Regions from separate parts of the Pseudomonas sp. NPDC090208 genome, predicted to be linked through region 2. Evidence: riboswitches for the same ligand, from Rfam matches in the RefSeq annotation. Region 2 holds a riboswitch; the other holds the start of a gene.
The links. A riboswitch is a leader RNA that binds a small molecule or an ion and turns the genes downstream of it on or off. The one in region 2 is predicted to bind manganese.

Region 1 (10,679 bases), on a different contig from region 2:
AGCGCCGCTGCTGGCGTGCTCATGGCAATACCCCGTGAGGTTCGTTTATATGTGCGGGATATTAATAAGCGCCCAACTATGCCGTCCAATCACTCTATTTAACCGTTTGATTGAAACGGTCGATCACCCTTGAGCATGACGCAGACGCACATAGACCGCGTCGATGATGCCTTCGACAGAAACGATTTGACCGTCTTCACTCCCCAAACAACCATGCACCCTTCTCAAGTGGCAGACGCTACGGCAGGTATTGACCATGGACATCAAGCAGCTCAAGTTCCTCATCGCGCTGGACCAGACCCGCCACTTCGGCCAGGCCGCAGCACGCTGCAACATCACCCAGCCCACGCTGTCCATGCGTCTGCGCAACCTTGAAGAGGAACTGGACGTGGTTCTGGTCAATCGCGGCCAGCGCTTCGAAGGCTTCACCGAGACGGGCGAGCGCGTACTGGCCTGGGCGCGCACCCTGCTCGCGGCCCACGACGGCCTGTTCGCCGAAGTCGCGGCCTGTCGCGGGCAACTGGTCGGCAGCCTGCGTCTGGGCATGGTGCCGCTGAGCAGTTTCAACCCGATCAGCTACATGCAATACCTGGCCGAGTCCTTCCCGGAACTGACCTTCTCGGTGCATTCGATGAGTTCCGACGAGATCATCGAAGGCCTGGCCAACAACCAGCTGGACTTGGGCGTGTGCTATCTGGAGCACGTCAATCAGAACTACTTCGAGTTTTTCGAGATCGGCTCGACCAAGGTCGGTCTGCTGTACGACAAACGCCATTTCGATTTCGAAGAGGGCGAGATCAGCTGGGAAGACGCCGCCGATCTGCCGCTGGGCATGATCACCGACGGCATGCACTTCCGGAAGTCCATCGACCTGAGCTTCCGCAGCCGCGGCCTCAATCCGCGCCCGGTGCTGCAGAGCGATTCGACCTATCAGTTGCTGCAGGCCATTCACGAAGGCTTCTGCTGCGCGGTGATGCCGATGGGCAACGGCATCGAGAACTCCGACAACAACCTGGCATTCGCCAGGCTGCCGGACTCCGACATTCTGGCGCCGCTGGGCGTGGTGATGCGTTCGACCGAACCGCGTTCGGCCATTGCCGAGAAGTGCTACAGCGAGGCCAAGCGGTTTTACTGCAAATAAACAATTCGTTATTCGATCACCCTGTTCACCCGGGGTGATCGACAGATCCAATCAAGGCATCGGAACAAAAGATTGGACGCACTTCGGGGTGCTTCATAAACTTTCTCCACTGTACTTTCATGTTGGAAAGTTCTCGCGAGTGGAGAAAGTTGCTGTCTGACAACTTATTTTCGTCTTTCTTGTTCCGCTCGAAATAAACCTGCGGCGATCACGTTCGCCTCAACTAATGATTCGGTCACGATGGGGTATATCGATACTTCGTGGTGCGCTGTCTATTTCGTGTCGCCCGTCGGGCGCAAGGATCAAACATGCAAAACATCAACGACGCCGAGTGTCAGACACTGACGCATCTGGACAGTGAAGGCCGCGCCACCATGGTGGATGTCGGCGACAAGGAATGCACCGAACGCGAAGCCAGCGCCCAGGCCTGGGTGCGCATGAAGCCCGATACCCTGAAGCTGATCCAGAGCAACGGCCACCCCAAGGGCGATGTGTTCGCGGTGGCGCGGGTCGCCGGCATTCTTGCCGCGAAGAAGACCCACGAGTTGATCCCACTGTGTCATGCGTTGTTGCTCAACGCCGTCAATATCGACATCAAGGCAGTGGCCCCGGACAGCATCCGTATCGTCGGCACGTGTCGCGTGCGCGGTCAGACCGGCGTCGAGCTGGGGGCGCTGACGGCGGTGTCGATCGCGGCGCTGACGATTTACGACATGTGCAAGGCCGTCGACCGTGGCATGACCATCGAGGGCGTCGGTCTGTTGCGCAAGGCCGGCGGCCGTTCGGGGACGTTCACGGTCGAGCAGCAGCGTTGAGTGGTTGTCAGCCCGGCGAGATCGTTGCCAGCAGGCCGATGCCAATGGTGAGTGCGAGGAATCCAAGCAGGAAAAGCGCCATCTTGCCCATGTGAATCTCCTTCAGAAAGGTTTGCAGTACAGCGTGGCTGGTTACTGCACAAACAGGCCGGTCAGGTCGGTTGAAGTGGCCGGGAATGGGCAAATTGTGCGACGCAGAGCTGTTTCAGTACAGATTCAGGTTTATCTTAAAAATACGGATCAGATGATCTGCAAGGCTGAACCTGTAGGAGCTGGCTTGTCCTGCGACCGGCGACGCAGTCGTCGTAAATCCTGCGCACTCGGTGTGTCAGTTACTCCGCCGAGTCTGCTAACGCAGCCCTGTTTCGCCTCCGGCACGTTACGCGGTCCCTTGTAGGAGCTGGCTTGCCCTGCGACCGGCGACGAAGTCGTCGTAAATCCTGTGTCTTTGGCGTGCCTGACACTCCGCCGAGTCTGCTAACGCAGCCCTGTTTCGCCTGGCGGCGAGTTACTTGGAAAAGCCCCAAGTAACCAAGGGCTTCTTTCCCCGCCATACGGTGCCTCGCTAATGCTCGGCATACCCTCACTCCGGCAATGCTCCGTGGGCACGCCGCGAATGGGCCATCCATGGCCCACGCGGCTCTCGCGGCATCCATGCCGCTCGGCCCACTGCGCATCGCCTGCGTTCGGCCTTCTGGGACGGGGCCCCAAGATCAAAAGCCAGATCAAAAGCCAGATCAAAAGCCGGCGTAACACAAATTCCCTGTGGGAGCGGGCTCGCCCGCGAAGGTGTCCTCAAGATCGCCGCCGACGGCAAGCCGGACTGCTACGGAACGGCGCGTGCCATTTGCCTTTGATTCTGGCCGCAGGCCGTGGGAGTGAGCTCTGCTCGCGATGGCGGTGGGTCAGACGGCACAGCATTGTCTGGACTGACGCCATCGCGAGCAGAGCGCCCTCCCACAAAAAAACTCTGCGCGTTCTCCTGCGGGAAATTCTTCAACCCCATAAAAAACGCCTCCACTCGGAGGCGTTTTCATGACGCAGGTACGTTCAACGCAGATCAAACCGGTCCAGGTCCATCACTTTGGCCCATACCGCCACAAAGTCCCTGACGAATTTCTCCTGCGCGTCAGCACTGCCATAGACCTCGGACACCGCACGCAATTGCGCATGGGAACCAAAGATCAGGTCGACGCGGGTGCCGGTCCATTTGACGTTGCCGGTCTTGCGGTCGACGCCTTCGAAGGTATCGTTGGCGGCCGAGGTGGCTTTCCATTCCACGCCCATGTCCAGCAGGTTGACGAAGAAGTCATTGGTCAGCGCGTCGGTCTTGTCCGTGAACACGCCGTGTTTGCTTTGCCCGGCATTGATGTTCAGCACCCGCAGGCCGCCGAGCAGCACGGTCATCTGTGGCGCGGTCAGGGTCAGCAGTTGCGCCTTGTCGACCAGCAACGCCTCAGCCGTCACCTTGTACTGCCCTTTCAGGTAGTTACGGAAGCCGTCGGCGATAGGCTCAAGGAAGCCGAACGATTCGACATCGGTCTGCTCCTGTGACGCATCGACACGTCCCGGACTGAACGGCACGGTCACGCTGTGTCCGGCATTTTTCGCTGCCTGTTCGATGCCGACGTTACCGGCCAGCACGATCAGGTCGGCCAGCGAGACTTTCTTGCCGCCGGATTGCCCGCCATTGAACGCGCTCTGGATGCCTTCCAGGGTTTTCAGCACCGTCGCCAGTTGTTGCGGCTGGTTGACCGGCCAGTCTTTCTGCGGTGCCAGACGCAGCCGGCCACCGTTGGCTCCGCCGCGCTTGTCCGAGCCACGGAAGGTCGACGCGGCGGCCCAGGCGGTGGCTACCAGTTGCGACACCGACAGGCCGGACGCGGCCACCTTGCCTTTCAGGTCGGCGACGTCCTGATCGTTGATCGGCTGATGATTCGCCTCCGGTAACGGATCCTGCCAGAGCAGTTCTTCCTGCGGCATTTCCGGCCCCAGATAACGGGCCAACGGGCCCATGTCGCGGTGGGTCAGCTTGAACCAGGCGCGGGCGAAAGCGTCGGCCAGTTGCTCGGGATTGTCCTTGAAGCGCCGCGAGATCGGCTCGTAGATCGGGTCGAAACGCAGCGCCAGGTCGGAGGTCAGCATCCGCGGTTCGCGACGTTTGTTCGCGTCGAAGGCATCCGGAATCTGCCCGGCACCCGCGCCGTTTTTCGGAATCCACTGATTCGCGCCGGCCGGGCTCTTGGTCAGTTCCCATTCGAAATTGAACAGGTTTTCCAGGTACTCGTTGCTCCAGCGGGTCGGGGTCGAGGTCCAGGTCACTTCCAGACCGCTGGTGATGGCATCGGCGCCCTTGCCGCTGCCGAAGGTGCTTTTCCAGCCCAGCCCCTGTTGCTCCAGACCGGCGGTTTCGGGTTCCGGGCCAACGTTGCTGGCAGGACCGGCGCCGTGGGTCTTGCCGAAAGCGTGGCCGCCGGCAATCAAGGCTACGGTTTCTTCGTCGTTCATCGCCATGCGGCCGAAGGTTTCACGGATGTCCTTGGCCGAAGCCGCCGGGTCGGGCACCCCTTCCGGACCTTCCGGATTGACGTAAATCAGCCCCATCTGCACCGCACCCAGCGGGTTTTCCAGATTGCGTCCGGGTGGTGTCGTGCGGCTTTCTTCCTCACCGTGTTTGGCCGGCTCGGCGACCAGCGTGCCGTCACCGGGCTGTTGCATGTCCTTGTGGGCGCCGTAACGGTCTTCGCCACCCAGCCAGGTGGTTTCTGAACCCCAGTACACGTCGTCGTCCGGCTCCCAGACGTCCGGGCGGCCACCGGAAAAGCCGAAGGTCTTGAAGCCCATGGATTCCAGCGCGACGTTGCCGGTGAGGACGATCAGGTCGGCCCAGGAAATGTTGCGGCCGTATTTCTGCTTGACCGGCCAGATCAGCCGCCGCGCCTTGTCCAGGCTGACGTTGTCCGGCCAGCTGTTGAGCGGCGCGAAACGCTGCTGACCGGCACCGGCGCCACCGCGTCCATCGCCGGTGCGGTAGGTCCCGGCGCTGTGCCAGGCCATGCGCACGAAAAACGGCCCGTAGTGACCGAAGTCGGCCGGCCACCAGTCCTGGGAATTGGTCATGACGGCGAGCAGGTCTTTTTTCACTGCCGCGAAATCCAGACTCTGGAACGCCTTGGCGTAGTCGAAATCCTCACCCATCGGGTCGGACAGCGACGAGTGCTGGTGCAGGATTTTCAGGTTCAGTTGATTGGGCCACCAGTCGCGGTTGGTCGTACCACCGCCGGCAGCGTGATTGAACGGGCATTTCGATGCATTTGACATGGATGCTCCACCGTGGTCGCGGGAGCGCATGACGCAGGGCCCTCCACCGCCGGGGCACGCACGCCTGGCTCGCTCTGTTCTCCTGATCAGGTCCTACTGGCCGGCCGGAACCGACGCTGAATCAAGCCTAGCCCGCTTCCTCAATACTTCTAATAGTCAGCGTATTGCGCGCCGATAGAGAGGCTCTGTCAGGGCGCGCGCACGATTGTCACATTGCTGCCGGAATCGCTCTGCTACGCTGCCCGGCCCGCAAGCCAGACGGACCGAGCCCCATGATCACCTTCCGCACCATGACCCTGGATGACTACGACGCGGTCATCGAGCTGATGCGCGACACCCCCGGTATTTCCCTGCGCGATGCCGACTCACGCGAGGCCACCGTGCGTTATCTGGAGCGTAATCCCGGCATGAGCTTCGTCGCCGAAGCCGACGGACGGTTGTGCGCCTGTGTGATGTGCGGCCACGACGGGCGGCGCGGTTACCTGCAGCATTTGCTGGTGCTGCCGGCGTATAGGCAACAGGGCGTGGCCCGCGAACTGGTGCAACGTTGCCTGGACAGCCTGGCGCAACTGGGCATCCGCAAATGCCATCTCGATGTGTTCAAGACCAACACCAGCGCTGCCGCCTATTGGCAGCATCAGGGCTGGCAGTTGCGCACGGACATCGACCGCTATTCGTTTACCCGGCCAGGTGACGAGAACGCCTGATACGCAGCGCCCATCGAACAAAAGGCAGACACATATCCTGTAGGAGTGGGCTTGCCCGCGAATGCGTTCATCCAGTCGATACGTCGCTGCCTGACCTGACGCCTTCGCGAGCAGAGCTCCCTCCCACAAAGCGATGCGATGTCGGGTGATAGTCGTCATGACGCCAACCCCGTAGTAGCCTGACTTGCCAGTCATCGCCAACGCAAAATCCGTGGGAGCGTGGCTTGCCCGCGAAAGCGTCAGCCCAGACAACCCCGCGCCGGCTGACCCATCGCCTTCGCGGGCTAGCCCGCTCCCACAGGTTCGATGCTGTGATTTCTGTAGCAGCGAGCCAGACACTGCGAGTGTTGCCTGCAAACATGGAATCTCTCGCAGAACATCCAGGCTGCCGGGCGCCATCGGCTCAAGCCGTCGCCGACAAATGCTCATAAAGAATGGTCGCGCCCACCAGCATCAGCACCACGCCGCCGACGATCTCGGCGCGCTTGCCGACTACCGTCCCCAGCACGCGGCCAAGCATCACGCCGATGGTCACCATGACCGTGGTGGCGATACCGATAGCCAGCGCCGCCACCAGGATATTGACGTTGACGAAGGCCAGCCCGACGCCGACGGCCAGCGCGTCGATGCTGGTGGCGACGGCAGTGACCGCGAGAATGAAAAAGGAATGCTGATCGGGGCGCTCTTCCTCCGGGTCCTCGTGCTTGATGCCGTTCCAGATCATGTGCAGACCCAGCACCAGCAGCAGGATGAAGGCGATCCAGTGGTCCCAGCTTTCGACAAACTGATTGGCGACCTGGCCGATGCTCCAGCCGATGATAGGCGTGATGGCCTCGATCACGCCAAAGATCAGGCCGGTGCGCAGCGCTTCGGTGATGCGTGGCTTGTGCAGGCTGGAGCCTTTGCCGATGGCCGCTGCAAAAGCGTCCGTGGACATGGCCAGCGCGAGGAAGATCAGGGAAATCAGGTTCACAGCGGGTATCCAGTCGGGCAGTGAGTCAACGACGCAACCACACGCCCGACGCCAGGCATGGATGCATCGTTGGTCTCGCCAACCGGAAGGTGTTCACGCCACGGCATGCTGCCGAGAATGTTGACGTGAACGCGCAGGACCAGCGTCCTGAGCAGGCTACTCCCCAACAAGGGTGGCCACTATAGCGATGGCCGTGTGAAAAAACCATTAACGTTCAGAGGCAGGATCAATTGGACAGCGGTGACATGTGCTGCACGACCGCTGATCGGCCACTCTCGAACCGTCCAATAAAAACATATTTTAATGCTTAAATTAATCTTGTTGGACATTCCCACTTCCGAGGGTGCTGTCATGAAAACAAGAATTGCGCTCTACCTGCTGCTTGCCCTGTTCACCCTGCCCCTTTTCAGCCCGGCCGCCACGGCCGCAGCAACGCCGGCGGATTCCGCGGCCCTGAGCACACGGCTGGCCATGCGCGATCTATGGGTCGAGCATGTGTTCTGGATCAGGAACTACGCTGTCGCCAACCAGGCCGGCAACCATTCCGCCGCCGACGTCGCGGCCCGCGAGGTGGTCAGCAATGCCACGGCCATCGCCAACAGCATTGCCCCGCTCTATGGTCAGCCGGCGGCCGATCAGTTACTCAAGTTGTTGGCCGGGCACTGGGGCGCCGTCAAGCATTACAGCGATGCCACGGTGGCGAAAAACGCTGCCGGCAAACAGGCTGCCGTCAACGAGCTGACCAGCAATGCCGGGCAACTGGCCGAGTTTCTGGCCAAGGCCAACCCCAACTTGCCGCAGGCGACACTGATGACCCTGCTCAGCGCCCACGGCGGCCATCACGTGGCGCAGATCGACCAGCTCGCCAGCGGCGATTACACGGCCGAGGCGCAGACCTGGCAGATGATGCGCAAACACATCCTGGCTCTGGCCGACGCGCTGACGGCGGCGCTGGTCAAACAGTTTCCGGACAAGTTCTGACAACCCTCGCGAGGTGACCACATGCTGGAAGGACTGGGCCGTACTCAGCAGGATCTGCTCAACGCGCTGCTGCATCAGCCGGCCGGAATGAGCATCGACGATCTGGCGCTGAGCCTGACGATCACCCGCACTGCCGTGCGCCAGCATCTGGCAGCGCTGGAGCGCGACGGCCTGGTCATGCGCGGCGCCACCCGGCCCACCGGGCGGCGCCCCGAACAGCTTCATCAACTGACCGAATACGCCCGGGAGCAGTTTCCCCGTCAGTACTCGCTGCTGGCGAATCTGCTGATCGGCGAAGTGGCCGAGGCTCTCGGGCCCGAAGCGCTGACCCTGCTGATGCGCAACCTTGGCCGGCGCATGGCTGGCGATCTTGAACGCAGCGTGGTGGACGAACAGCGCATCGTCGAACGGATGAACCAGTCCGGCTACGAAGCCGAAGTGATTTTCCGCGCCCCCGCCGAAGCGGAAATCGTCGCCCACAACTGCGTGTTCCATCATCTGGCCCAGGCTCACCCGGTGGTCTGCGAGCTGGATCTGGCCCTGATCGGCGCCCTGGGCGGCGGCGAAACCGAACACCTGGAATGCATGGTCCGTGGCGGGCTGGTCTGCCGCTTTGCGGTTCACCGCACCGCCGGTAGCGGGCAGGACTGATATTCGCGGTGTGCATGTCGTAAGCGAGGGAGACCATGCCGGTTTGACACATCTTCCGCTGGCGCCACACAGGCACTATCGTCATGGGCGATTGTGCGTCCACCGTCGCCCTCACCCCATCGCATGCCCGTCCGGAGCCCGCCGTTCATGACTCGCCAGGAGAAAAGCATCACCCCCGCCGTGGACAGCACCAACCCGCGGCTGGGCATCTTGTTGTGCCTGCTGTCGATGCTGGTGTTCGCCAGCCAGGACGGTCTGACCAAGGTGCTGGTTCGCGACCTGCCCATAACCCAGATGGTCACGGTGCGTTACTGGGTGTTTGCATTGTTCGCCCTGGGCTATGCCAGTTGGCAGGGCGGTATTCGTCAGGCGGCGCGCAGCAAGGCACCCCGCTTGCAGATCCTTCGCGCGGTGGTGGGTGTCGGCGAGATTGCCCTGTTCGGCTTTGGCCTGCGTTTTCTCGGCATGGCCGACATGCACGCGCTGTTCGCGGTGTTTCCGTTGATGGCCCTGGCGCTGGCCGGCTGGACGCTGGGGGAAACCATCGGCGTACGCCGCTGGATCGCCGCCGCCATCGGTTTCACCGGCACGCTGATCATCCTGCGCCCCGGCTTTGGCGTGTTTCAGTGGGCGGTGGTGATTCCGTTGCTGTCGGCCTTCGCCTTCGCCTGCTTCAACGTGATGACCCGGCGCATCAGTCAGGTCGATCCGTTCGCCACCAACATGCTTTACGTCGCGGTGTTCGGCGCCATTGCCGTGTCGTGTGTCGGCATCCCGGCCTGGGTCACGCCGACGCCGAAGCAATGGCTGATGCTGTGTGTGCTGTCGAGCACCGGCATCCTCGGCCAGGTGCTGCTGATCCAGGCCCTGAAATACGCCCCCGCCGCCACCTTGCAGCCGTTCAACTACACCCTGCTGGTGTTCGCTACGCTGGTCGGGCTGGTGGTGTTCGGCGAATTCCCCGACCACTGGACACTGGCCGGCGCGGCGCTGGTGATCGTTGGCGGTTTGTATGCGTTGAAAGCCAGATCGTGACCGGACTGCCACGGGGTCGGCGGCACGGCCATGTGCGCTTCTGGCCGAAGGCCGTGGGAGCGGGCTTGCCCGCGATTGGGATGTGTCTGATCTGGCGTTGTAGCTGTTAACGCAGCTTGGTTTCGCTTGGCGGCGAGTTACGCGAACGCCTGTAGGAGCTGGCTTGCCCCGCGAGCGGCGACGCAGTCGTCGTAAATCCTGTGTCTTTGGCCTGTCTGATACTCCGCCGAGTCTGCTAACGCAGCCCTGTTTCGCCTGACGGCGAGTTACGCGGATCTTTGTAGGAGCTGGCTTGTCCTGCGACCGGCGACGCAGTCGTCGTAAATCCTGTGTCTTTGGCCTGTCTGATACTCCGCCGAGCCTGCTAACGCAGCCTTGTTTCGCCTCCGGCGAGTTACGCGGACCTTTGTAGGAGCTGGCTTGTCCTGCGACCGGCGACGCAGTCGTCGTAAAACCTGTGCATGCGGTGTGTCTGGGCTGACGCTTTAGCTGCTAACGCAGCCCTGTTTCGCCTGACGGCGAGTTACTTGGAAAAGCCCCAAGTAACCAAGGGCTTCTCACCCCGCCATACGGCACCTCGCTAATGCTCGGTGTTCCCTCACTCCGGCGACGCTCCGTGAGCCCGCCGCGAATGGGCCATCCATGGCCCACGCGGCTCTCGCGACATCCTGTCGCTCGGCCCACTGCGCATCGCCTGCGTTCGGCCTTCTGGGACGGGGCCCCAGATCAAAATCCAAAGCAAGATCAAAAGCTGGCGTAACACAGATTACCTGTAGGAGCGGACTTGCCCGCGAAGGCAACAGATCTTCAGTGGCAGAAACAGAGCCTTCGCGGGCAAGCCCGCTCCCACAGATCCGGCGGCCAATCGAACTGCGCTTATTGGGCCGCCGGCAGGAACTTCAGCAGGGCTTCGGTCACTTGTGCCGGTTGTTCTTCGGCGACCCAGTGGCCGGAGCCTTCGATGTTCACTGCCTGTACGTTGTCGGCCACATGGCGCAGGTGTTCGCCGATGATCGGGCCGAAGCTGCCGGCGCCGCCGATGCCCAGCACGGGCA
Region 2 (10,679 bases):
GATGTCGAGTTCCCGCAGAGCAGTTTTCCTTGATCACACCTCCCTGGATCTGGGCGATCTGGACCTCGATCCCTGGCGTGAAACCTTCAGCGAACTGGTGCTGCACGCCAGCACCACGGCCGATCAGGTGATCGAACGGCTGCAAGGCGCAAACGTAGCCATTTCCAACAAGATCATGATCGATGCCGCCACGTTCGCTGCCTGCCCTGACCTGAAACTGGTGCTGCTGACTGCCACCGGCACCAATAACGTCGACCTGGCGGCGGCACGCAAACACGGCGTGGTCGTCAGCAACTGTCAGGGTTACGGCACACCGTCGGTGGCGCAGCACACGCTGATGTTGCTGCTGGCGATGGCTACCCGTCTGCCGGACTACCAACAGGCCATCCATCAGGGACAATGGCAGAAGTCGAAGCAGTTCTGCCTGCTGGATTTTCCGATTGTCGAACTGGAAGGCAAAACCCTCGGCCTGCTGGGTCATGGCGAGCTGGGCGGTGCGGTGGCGAAACTGGCCGAAGCCTTCGGCATGCGCGTGGTGTTGGGGCAGATCCCGGGCCGCCCTGCCCGTCCAGACCGCGTGCCTTTGCATGAGCTGCTGCCGCAAGTGGACGCGCTGACCCTGCACTGCCCGCTCAACGAACACACCAAAGACATGATCGGCGCCCATGAACTGAGCCTGCTCAAGCCTCAGGCGTTCATCGTCAACACGGCCCGTGGTGGCCTGATCAATGAACAGGCACTGGCCGATGCCTTGCGCAACGGTCATCTGGGCGGCGCCGCCACCGACGTGCTGACCGTGGAGCCACCCGTGAACGGCAACCCGCTGTTGTCCGGCGACATCCCGCGCCTGATCATCACCCCGCACAGCGCCTGGGGCAGCCAGGAAGCGCGGCAGCGGATTGTCGGACAAGTCAATGACAATGCCCGGGCGTTTTATGCAGGGCAGCCGATTCGGGTGGTGAGTTGAGACCGCGCCGCCTGAAATGATCGCGAGCAAGCTCACTCCTACAAAGAGTCGCGCAAACCTGTAGGAGTGAGCTTGCTCGCGATGGCGTCGGTGCAGTCCCAACGTCGTTTCACGCCAAGCGCAGAGGTTCATTCCCCTGTTAAACTCCGCGCTTTTTTCAGGAGCCGAAGATGGACCCGCGCAGTGAAGTGTTACTCCGTCAGGCCGAGCTGTTTCAGGGCTCGCTGCTGCTGACCGGCCTGCCGGCCGACGATCTGCTCGGGACCTTGCCCAAGGCGCGGGGCTGGAGCTGGCATGCCGGAGATTTCGCCGCGCTGGATGCGCGTTTCAACGGCCGCACCCACTTCGGCACCGAAGCCCCTGACCACGAGTTCGACGCCGCCGTGCTCTTCCTGCCCAAGGCCAAGGACCTCAGCGAATACCTGATCAACGCCCTGGCGTCCCGTCTGGCCGGGCGCGAGTTGTTTCTGGTCGGTGAAAAACGCGGGGGCATCGAAGCCGCTGCCCGCCAGCTCAGCCCGCTGGGTCGGGCCCGCAAGCTCGACAGCGCGCGCCATTGTCAGCTGTGGCAGGTGACCGTGGAAAATGCGCCGCAAGCTGTCGAACTGAACAGTCTGGCCAAACACTTCGAAATCCCCCTGGCCGACGGCCCATTGAAGGTCATCAGCCTGCCCGGCGTGTTCAGCCATGGTCGCCTGGACCGCGGTTCGGCCCTGCTGCTGGACAACCTCGACAAGCTGCCTGCAGGCCATCTGCTCGATTTCGGCTGCGGCGCCGGCGTGCTCGGCGCTGCGGTCAAACGTCGCAGCCCGGCCAGCCAGGTCACCCTGCTCGATGTCGACGCCTTCGCCACCGCCAGCAGCCGTCTGACACTGGCGGCCAACGGCCTGGAAGGCGAGGTGCTGACCGGTGACGGCATCGACGCCGCGCCGAAGCATCTGGACGTGATTCTGACCAACCCACCGTTCCATACCGGGGTTCACACCGATTACGCCGCCACGGAAAATCTGCTGCGAAAAGCCAGCGAACATCTGAAAAAAGGCGGCGAACTGCGACTGGTCGCCAACAGCTTCCTGCGCTACCAGCCGATCATCGAACAGCATCTGGGCACCTGCACGACGCTGGCCGAGGGTCAAGGCTTCAAAATCTATCGGGCCAATCGGGGCTGAAAATTAACGCTTGCCGAAAGGATTCTCCCTAGGCAGAATCCGCACCGTCCTAGGGGAGTAGTCTCCCGCGAGCGCCCTGCTCGCATGGTACGCATCAACATACTTGGTCCTCAGACCATGGTGCGTGCGACCCCAGATCCGCACAGACGGATCGGTGGTTTGACAAGACCTATGACACGCACATCCTGACCCGGGGCGGGGAGGACGTACGTGTCATAGCCGTGTTGACCCGCCCCTTAGGAAATCCCTGATGCTGGAATCCCTGTTGGTCCCCACCGCTGTTGTCGCTCTGGCCGAAATCGGTGACAAGACCCAACTTCTCGCGCTCATTCTCGCTGCTCGCTTCCGCAAGCCCTGGCCGATCATCGCCGGTATTGTCGCAGCCACCCTCGCCAACCACGCCGCCGCCGGTGCCGTGGGGGCCTGGTTCAGCAGTTTCTTCTCCGACGCCATGCTGCACTGGGTCCTCGCTGCGAGCTTCACGGCCACTGCGCTGTGGACCCTGGTGCCGGACAAGATGGACGACGACGAAGCCAATACCGCACGCAAGTTCGGCCCGTTCATGACCACGCTGATTGCGTTCTTCCTTGCCGAAATCGGCGACAAGACGCAGATCGCCACGGTGATGCTGGCGGCGCAGTACTCCTACCTGTGGCTGGTGATTCTCGGCACGACGCTGGGCATGCTGCTGGCCAACGTGCCGGTGGTACTAGCGGGTAATTTCGCCGCGGAAAAACTGCCGTTGACGCTGATCCGTCGTCTGGCGGCGGGTGCGTTCTTCATCCTGGCCGTCGTTGCCGTGTACAAGGCGATGCAGGTCAGCGGCTGGGTTTAACTGCATAACCCGGTAATCGCACGTAAACACCTGCCCCCCGTAGGAGCGCGCTTGCCCGCGATTGCGGTGTGTCAGATAAAGCATCTGTCACAGCAATACCGCAATCGCGAGCAAGCTCACTCCTACAAGTGTTGCGATAGCGGCAGTTTGTGGGAGCGAATTCATTCGCGAGACGGCGGCACAGTCGATGTATCTCCGTCGCCCGAAACATCTTTCGCGAATGAATTCGCTCCCACAGTCATCCACTCGCTCAAGACTTGGGAGCCTGTTCGTACAGCGGCATGACCTTCGGAATCGCCGCCTGCAACGAGGCGATCCGGTTGGCCGAAGCCGGGTGGGTGCTCATGAATTCAGGCTGCGAGGCGCCAGCCTGGGCCTGCATCTTCTGCCACAGGGTGATCGCCGCATTGGGGTTGTAACCGGCTCGCGCCGACAGCTCCAGCCCCAGCAGGTCGGCTTCGTTTTCATTGGCGCGGCTGTTGGGCAGGGTCAGGCTGTAATTGACCACGGTGTCGGCCAACGCCAGGCTGTCCTGGCCCAGACCGAGCAGCGATCCCGCCCCCTGCTTGGCCATCTGGATACCGTAGGCCTTGGACATGGCTTCGCGGCCATGCTCGCGCAAGGCGTGAGCGATTTCATGCCCCATCACCGCTGCCAACTCGTCATCGCTGAGTTTCAGCGTGTCGATCAGCCCGCTATAAACGATGATCTTGCCGCCCGGACCGCAGTTGGCGTTCAACTCGTCGCTCTTGATCAGATTCACTTCCCACTGCCATTGCGCCGAGTCCGGACGCAGTTTCGGCGCCTGGGCGATCAGACGCTTCGCCACGGCCTGCACGCGCTTGGCTTCCGCGCTGCTGTTATCCAGCACGCCTTTGCCGGTGGCCTCGGTCACGGTCTGCTGATAGGACTGGGCGTACATCTGATTGACCTGATCGGTCGACAGCATGCTGAACATGTACTGCTTGCGCTCGACGCCTACCGAATCGCCGCTGGTGGTGTTGACGGCCTGACAGCCTGCGACCAGCAGGGCTGCGCCCATGGCGCAAAGAACAAAGCTCTGACGCATTTTGTATCTCCCTGGAAACAAACGGCAATCCTAGGCGCTACGCCAGCCAAGTGCCAGATGGCAGCGGTTTGCCACCCTCAAACCCGCTTCAAACACCCCTCGAACGAGGCGATCAGTAACAAACTTGAAACAGCGATCTTCTCCTTTTCGAGACCGTCGCACCGTTTGAATGCAGGCCCCACATAAGACATATCCAATAACGACAGAACTCGATCAAAAGCGGCCACTTCGTCGGCTTCCTGCTCATGGAAAATCGCCCCAAGGCGATATCCCATTCAGGCGTAATTCCACGTCCGGAGCCCCTATGAAGTTCAAGTCGATCCAGTTTTCCGTGGCTGCACTGGCGGGCGCTATCGTGCTCAGCGTGGTCGCGGCCCTTGTCATTTATGCGCTGTTTTCCGGTGCGCGCACTCAGGACCTGGTGGAGCAACGCACCACCGCGCAATTCGAACAAGCCATCGAACAGCGCCTGACCGCGATTGCCCGCACCCAGGCCAGCGAAATTCAGCGGGAACTGGAAGCTCCGCTCAACACGGCGGCAGGACTTGCCAACACCAACGCCCTGCTTGGCATGAAAGACAGCAAGGGCGAAGCACAACTGACCCTCAGCCGCGAGCAATTGCTCAACTTGCTGCACGAAACCGTGGTGCGCAACCCGAAGATTCTGGGCTCCTACATCGGCTGGGAACATAACGCACTGGACCACAATGACGCCGCCTACGCCGGCTCGTCGATGACCGGTGTCGATCCCAAGGACGGTCGCCTCATGGCCTGGTGGTATCGCAAGCCGGACGGCACCTACAACCTGGAAAAGCTCGCCAGCCTCGAAGACCAGAAAATCCTTTCCACCGGCATTCGCTCCAGCGAGTACTACCTGTGCTCGCGGGAAACCCGCAAAGCCTGCGTGATCGACCCGGCACCGTATAAGGTCGGCGACAAAATGGTCATGCTGTCATCGTTCATCCAACCGATCATGCTCGACGGCCAGTTCCAGGGCATCGTCGGCGCCGACCTGTCGGTGAACTTCATTCAGGACATGCTCGATAACGCCGACAAGAAGCTCTATGACGGCGCGGGCGAATTGGCCCTGATCGCCACCAATGGCCGTCTGGTCGCGTACACCAAAGACACCGCCAAGCTCGGCGAGAAAGCCAGCGACATCCTCAACAGCACTGAAGTGGCGGCACTGCAAAATCTGGTCAAAGGCGAAGTGCATTACGAGATCGACCGCCAGAACGGCCAGATCGAGCTGTTCCTGCCGTTCGGCCTGGGCAGTACCGATGCGCGCTGGACACTGATGATGCGCATGCCGGTGAGCGCCGTGATGGCCGACCTGCAAAAACTGCAGAAAGACCTGGGCGAACAGCGCCGCACCGACATTTTCGGCATGACCGTGGTCGGCCTGCTGATCGCTGCATTGGGCCTGCTGATCGTCTGGCTGGTGGGTCGCGGCATTGCCCGTCCGCTGAAGCAGATGGTTGCCATGCTCGACGACATCGCCAAGGGCGAAGGTGATCTGACTCGCCGCCTGACCAGCGACCGCGCCGATGAACTGGGCTCGATCGCCAGCGGTTTCAACACCTTCCTTGGCAAGTTGCAGGTGATGATCAGCCAGGTGGTGACCTCGGTGCAGAAGGTCAGCGACTCGTCGGAGCACACTGCCGACATCGCCATCCGCACCAACAAAGGCGTGCACAAGCAGATGGCCGAGATCGACCTGGTCGCCACCGCCGTACACGAAATGACCGCCACCGCCCAGGACGTGGCACGCAACGCCACCCAGGCCGCGCAAGCCGCCAACCATGCCGACGACGCGGCCAATCAGGGCATGCGCATCGTCCACAACACCTCGAACTCGATCAGCGCCCTGGCGGTGGAAATCGGTCGCGCGGTGGAAGTGGTGCAAACCCTGGCCAAAGACAGCGAGAACATCAACGCCATCCTCACCGCCATTCGCGGCATCGCCGAGCAGACCAACCTGCTGGCGCTCAACGCGGCCATCGAAGCGGCGCGGGCCGGTGAACAGGGCCGTGGTTTTGCCGTGGTCGCCGACGAAGTGCGCAATCTGGCGCAGAAGACCCAACAGGCCACCGAAGAAATCCAGAGCATGATCCAGCAGCTGCAGAACGGCACGCGGCAGGTGGTCAAGGTCATGGAAGACAGCCAGAGCAAGACCGACGAAAGCGTGGGCCATGCAGCGGAAGCGGCGCAAGCGCTGGAGAGCATTACCAAGGCGGTGTCGGTGATCAACGACATGAACACCCAGATCGCCAGCGCCGCGGAAGAGCAAAGCGCAGTGGCCGACGACATCAACCGCAACGTGATCAACATCGGTCAGGTGGCCAACGAAGTGGCCGGCGGCGCCGACGAATCGAGCCGCGCCAGCGCCGAACTGACCAGCCTGGCCGAGCAACAACGGCGGTTGATCAATCAGTTCAGGGTGTAAGCGTCAAGACGACACCTGTTCCCGTGGGAGGGAGCCCTGCTCGCGAAAGCGTTCGGCCTGTCACTATTGCAGTGTCTGGATTGACGCATTCGCGAGCAGGGCTCCCTCCCACAGGTCATTTATCGTCCCCAACCCCGCGTGACGACAAGCGAACGTTTACAACGGCGTCAGACACTCTGGCGCATTGAGCTTCGGATCGTTCACCAGATTCGCCAGCGGTCGCTCGCGCAGTTGCATTTGCGGGGCAGCGAGCAGGCTTTGCAGGGTAACCAGCGAGCTGTCGGCCGCCAGCCAGGCAGCCTGCCCTTCGGCGTCGAGAATCAGCGGGCGACGTTGATTCATCGCCGCTTGCGTCACTATCGCCACGCTCAGATACGTGTGCCCCTCCACCGGATACGCCTCCCAGATCGCCGCGAAATACAGCGACGAGCCCTCACCCGGCGTCAGCCAGAACGGCCGCTTGCGCACGCTGCCGCGCCATTCGTAGAAACCGTTGGCCGGCAACAGACAGCGGCGCTCGCGAAACGCCTGACGAAACATCGGCTGCTCGGCCAGGGTTTCCGCCCGTGCATGGGCCGGGGTACGCGACAGGTCGGTCAGCCAGGCCGGCGTCAGCCCCCAGCGCGCCCGCGCCACTTCCTGCCCGCCCTCTGCCGTGGCCCGGATCATCGGCACCGCATCGCCCGGAGAAATGTTCCACTGCGCCTGCTGGTCGGCCGGAAAACCCGGCAACGCAGCAAAGGCAGGAGTCCAGCGAAACAGCGCATAACGTCCACACATGGGCTTGAGACAACTCGTTCAGAAAGGCGGGTGAAACGGCGCCGGGCTCAGCACAGCAAGACGTCGGGATAGCTGTCGGGCTCGTCGCCCGCCAGAGGAAAGGCGCCATTGTACTCAGTGATCAACTGGCGCGCGCGTTCGGCCTGGTCGTCGTCCACCATCAGGCCCAGCAGGCCACTGACCGGCAGATCGCCGATGGCACCGAGCAGATGGCGACCGGTGATGTGCGCCTCGATGCCTTCGCTGGCGAGCATGCCCTTGAGCAGCTCGCCTTCCATCAGATTTTCCGGTTCATAGATCTTGCGCATCAATCGTTCTCGGTGCGGACGTCCAGGTCCCATTGTTCGCCGTCGGTGTGCAGGCTGAAGACGATGGGCCGGCAGCACACCGGGCAATCCTCGATATAGGTCTGGTCGCCACCTGACAGATCCAGCACGGCTTCCACCGGTTCGCCGCAATAGGGACAGTCATAATCCTGTATTTCCTGCATCACAGTCTCCGGGCGCACTTTTGCGTATAATCGCCGACTTGTTTGCCGGTCGGGCTTTTCATCTCACGTATCTGCACTCGACCTACTTTTACCCTAGCCGTTTCCAACAAGAGAGCATGATGGGCGAATTCGATGCCATCCGACCGTACGACGACACCGAAGTAAAAGCCGTACTCAACCGGCTGCTGGGTGACAAGGCGTTCCTCGCGATCCTCACGCATTTCCGTTTTCCACGTCTGGCCGGTTCTCTGGGCTGGATTCTGCAACCGGCGATTGCCCGCAAACTGCGTCGCCAGTTCGCCGGCATCGACTCGGTCGCAGCCTTGCAGGACAAGGTCGAGCACTATGTCGACCACACCATCGAACGCGCCACCGACGGTGTGACCTACACCGGCGTCGAGCAGTTCAAGTCCGGCGTGGCGTACCTGTTTCTGGCCAACCACCGGGACATCGTCATGGACCCGGCGTTCGTCAATTATGCGGTGTATCACGCCGGTCTGCCGACGCCGCGCATCGCCATCGGCGACAACCTGCTGCAAAAGCCGTTCGTCAGCGACCTGATGCGCCTGAACAAGAGCTTCATCGTGCACCGCTCGATCAGCGGCCGCCGGGAAAAGATGGCCGCCTACCAGCTGCTGTCGGCGTACATCAACCACTCGATCCGCAACGACTGCGCATCGATCTGGATCGCCCAGGCCGAAGGCCGGGCCAAGGACGGCGACGACCGCACCGAATCGGCGATCCTCAAGATGTTCCACATGAGCCGCAAGGACGAGCCGTTCGGTGAAGTGATCCAGTCGCTGAACCTGACCCCGGTGTCGATCAGCTACGAATACGACCCGTGCGACCACGCCAAGGCCCGCGAGCTGTACATCCGCGCCACCACCGGCAGCTACACCAAGGCGCCGGGCGAGGACGATGTCAGCATCGCGCTGGGCATTACCGGCTACAAGGGCCGCGTACACGTCAACTTCGCCGCGCCGGTCAGTGAACAGTTCGAAGACACCAAACAACTGGCGACCGAGCTGGACAAGCAGATTCTCGGCGGCTATCGGCTGTTCCCGGTGCATTACCTGGCGTATGCGCAATGGGCCGATGCCGATCCGGCGCTGAACGTGCCGAGCGCTGCCGAGCTGTTCCCGGCCGACGAGCTGGAACGTGCCCGTGACGAATGGCAACGCCGTCTGGACGGCTGCCCGCAGGAGCACCGTCCGTATCTGGTGCTGCAATACGCGACGCCAGTGCGCAATCAGTATCGGGTCAAGGCGGGGTTACCGCTGTAAGACCAAAAGACGCACGCCAATGTAGGAGTGAGCTTGCTCGCGATCACGTTTCTTCAGCCACTACGATTGCGGCTGACCCCACGCTATCGCGAGCAAGCTCACTCCTACAGGTGGCTGCGGCAGATCAGTAAGTGTTGAAGTGTCTGATCTGAAGTCTTCGCGAGCAGGGCTCCCTCCCACACAGGCCCTGGGGTCGTCAGGACGATATCCAGACCCTGAGCGTTTCTAGATCTTGGTACTCACCCACGACAACAGCAGCGCAAACGCCAGACAGCCCGCGCCGATGCGGTAACTGAGGCGAATCAGGCGCAGCGTCGGCACGTCCATCAGGTGCATCGGTTCGTCAATGGGGGCCTGCTCGGTCAATTCTTGCAGGTGAGCCGTTTCCCGCTGCTCGCGGTTACGGGTGGTGTACAGCAACCAGGCGCCGGGACCTGCGGCCAGCAATGCCAGTAGGTTGATGATCATCCCGGGGGATTGCTGAATGAACGACATGGGGCCTCGATGGCGCCGGATCGATGGGGCGCCGCAGCTTCGGATGGATCTGAGGCTAACGGTACTGTGTGTCACCTTAACGTCACCTGAACCATTCACTGTGTAGCACCCCACCCGACACGGAGCCTGTCATGCTGCATGCCCACAATCAGGATCGCCTCTACCTCGTTGCCGAAAGCGACGAGCAACAAGCCTTGATCGACGCACTGTCTTTCAATGTTCAGGACCGGCACTGGCTGGTGTATTGCGCGCTGGGCGGGCACCAGCACCATGATCTGCCCGAAGTGGACACGGCGACCGGCTTCAGTTTTCTGGATCTGTATCAGGCCGCGTAGCAAACCTGTCCATGGGCAATGAATATCTGATGTGGGAGGGAGCCCTGCTCGCGAAAGCATCCGTTCAGACACTACAAGGCTGACCGGTCTACCGCATTCGCGAGCAGGGCTCCCTCCCACATTTGACCTGACACGCGCCCAACAAAAAGCCCCGGCTTCTCACGAAACCGGGGCTTTTTTTGCAGCAATCTGGCGGGTTACTGACCCAGCACGCGGCCGATGGTCTGATCCTGGAACAGACGGGTCAGGGCATCGCTGAGGACGTCACCGATCAGCTTGGTGTTGGTTTCCTCGTTCGGCGCCATGCCGAAGCGTTGATCCAGCGAAGCGGCGTAACGACCGCTGTAGCTGCGACCGTTGTTCTGCACATCAGCGCGGAAGGTCGAGCTGATGGTGGCTTCGGTCACGTACAGGCCTTCTTTCGGCGACTGGTACTTGAGCTCGGCCAGGGTGACGGTCAGTTGCGGGCCATTGCCGCCCGGAACCGGGGTGAAGCCCAGCAGGCGCACGGCAGCTTCAGCCTGGGCCTGCAGTTGCGGAACCAGTTGCTGGCCATTGACGGTGATCGAACTGGTTTCCGGGTACAGACCGCCACGGGTGCCGAGGGTCTGCGACTGACGACCGTCGACCACGCGCACCACGACCTGCTGACCGTGCCCGACCGGCGCCAGCTGGCTGTTCAGCTTCGGTTGCGGGTTCAGGGATTGCGGGCTGTGGGCACACCCCACCAGTGTCAGACTGCCGACGGCAAGCAAACCGAACAAAACGCGACGCAACATGCTCATCTCTCCATGGGGCCAAGGCACAAAT

Region 1: linked by a shared signal. The riboswitch ahead of mntP (manganese efflux pump MntP) and the one ahead of ACIPL0_RS25035 (TMEM165/GDT1 family protein) in region 2 are both predicted to bind manganese.

What each region holds. Positions count from the first base shown of each region.
Region 1 covers NZ_JBIVCU010000022.1:73,821-84,499, reverse strand. The annotation lists gene moaB (molybdenum cofactor biosynthesis protein B) at 1-23, opposite strand, end outside; gene ACIPL0_RS27455 (LysR family transcriptional regulator) at 257-1,141, shown strand; gene moaC (cyclic pyranopterin monophosphate synthase MoaC) at 1,450-1,956, shown strand; gene katG (catalase/peroxidase HPI) at 3,007-5,277, opposite strand; gene ACIPL0_RS27440 (GNAT family N-acetyltransferase) at 5,550-5,984, shown strand; gene mntP (manganese efflux pump MntP) at 6,388-6,957, opposite strand; yybP-ykoY riboswitch at 6,966-7,129, opposite strand; gene ACIPL0_RS27430 (hypothetical protein) at 7,309-7,938, shown strand; gene ACIPL0_RS27425 (helix-turn-helix transcriptional regulator) at 7,960-8,589, shown strand; gene ACIPL0_RS27420 (DMT family transporter) at 8,737-9,624, shown strand; gene ACIPL0_RS27415 (alpha/beta fold hydrolase) at 10,501-10,679, opposite strand, start outside.
Region 2 covers NZ_JBIVCU010000018.1:68,628-79,306, forward strand. The annotation lists gene ACIPL0_RS25025 (2-hydroxyacid dehydrogenase) at 2-967, shown strand; gene ACIPL0_RS25030 (methyltransferase) at 1,138-2,136, shown strand; yybP-ykoY riboswitch at 2,177-2,296, shown strand; gene ACIPL0_RS25035 (TMEM165/GDT1 family protein) at 2,387-2,971, shown strand; gene ACIPL0_RS25040 (M48 family metallopeptidase) at 3,222-4,040, opposite strand; gene ACIPL0_RS25045 (hypothetical protein) at 4,118-4,315, opposite strand; partial or broken gene ACIPL0_RS25050 (HAMP domain-containing protein) at 5,428-5,628, shown strand; gene ACIPL0_RS25055 (methyl-accepting chemotaxis protein) at 5,743-6,486, shown strand; gene ACIPL0_RS25060 (SOS response-associated peptidase) at 6,643-7,266, opposite strand; gene ACIPL0_RS25065 (DUF2007 domain-containing protein) at 7,314-7,574, opposite strand; gene ACIPL0_RS25070 (CPXCG motif-containing cysteine-rich protein) at 7,574-7,756, opposite strand; gene ACIPL0_RS25075 (1-acyl-sn-glycerol-3-phosphate acyltransferase) at 7,876-9,039, shown strand; gene ACIPL0_RS25080 (hypothetical protein) at 9,265-9,534, opposite strand; gene ACIPL0_RS25085 (hypothetical protein) at 9,666-9,869, shown strand; gene ACIPL0_RS25090 (YajG family lipoprotein) at 10,067-10,648, opposite strand.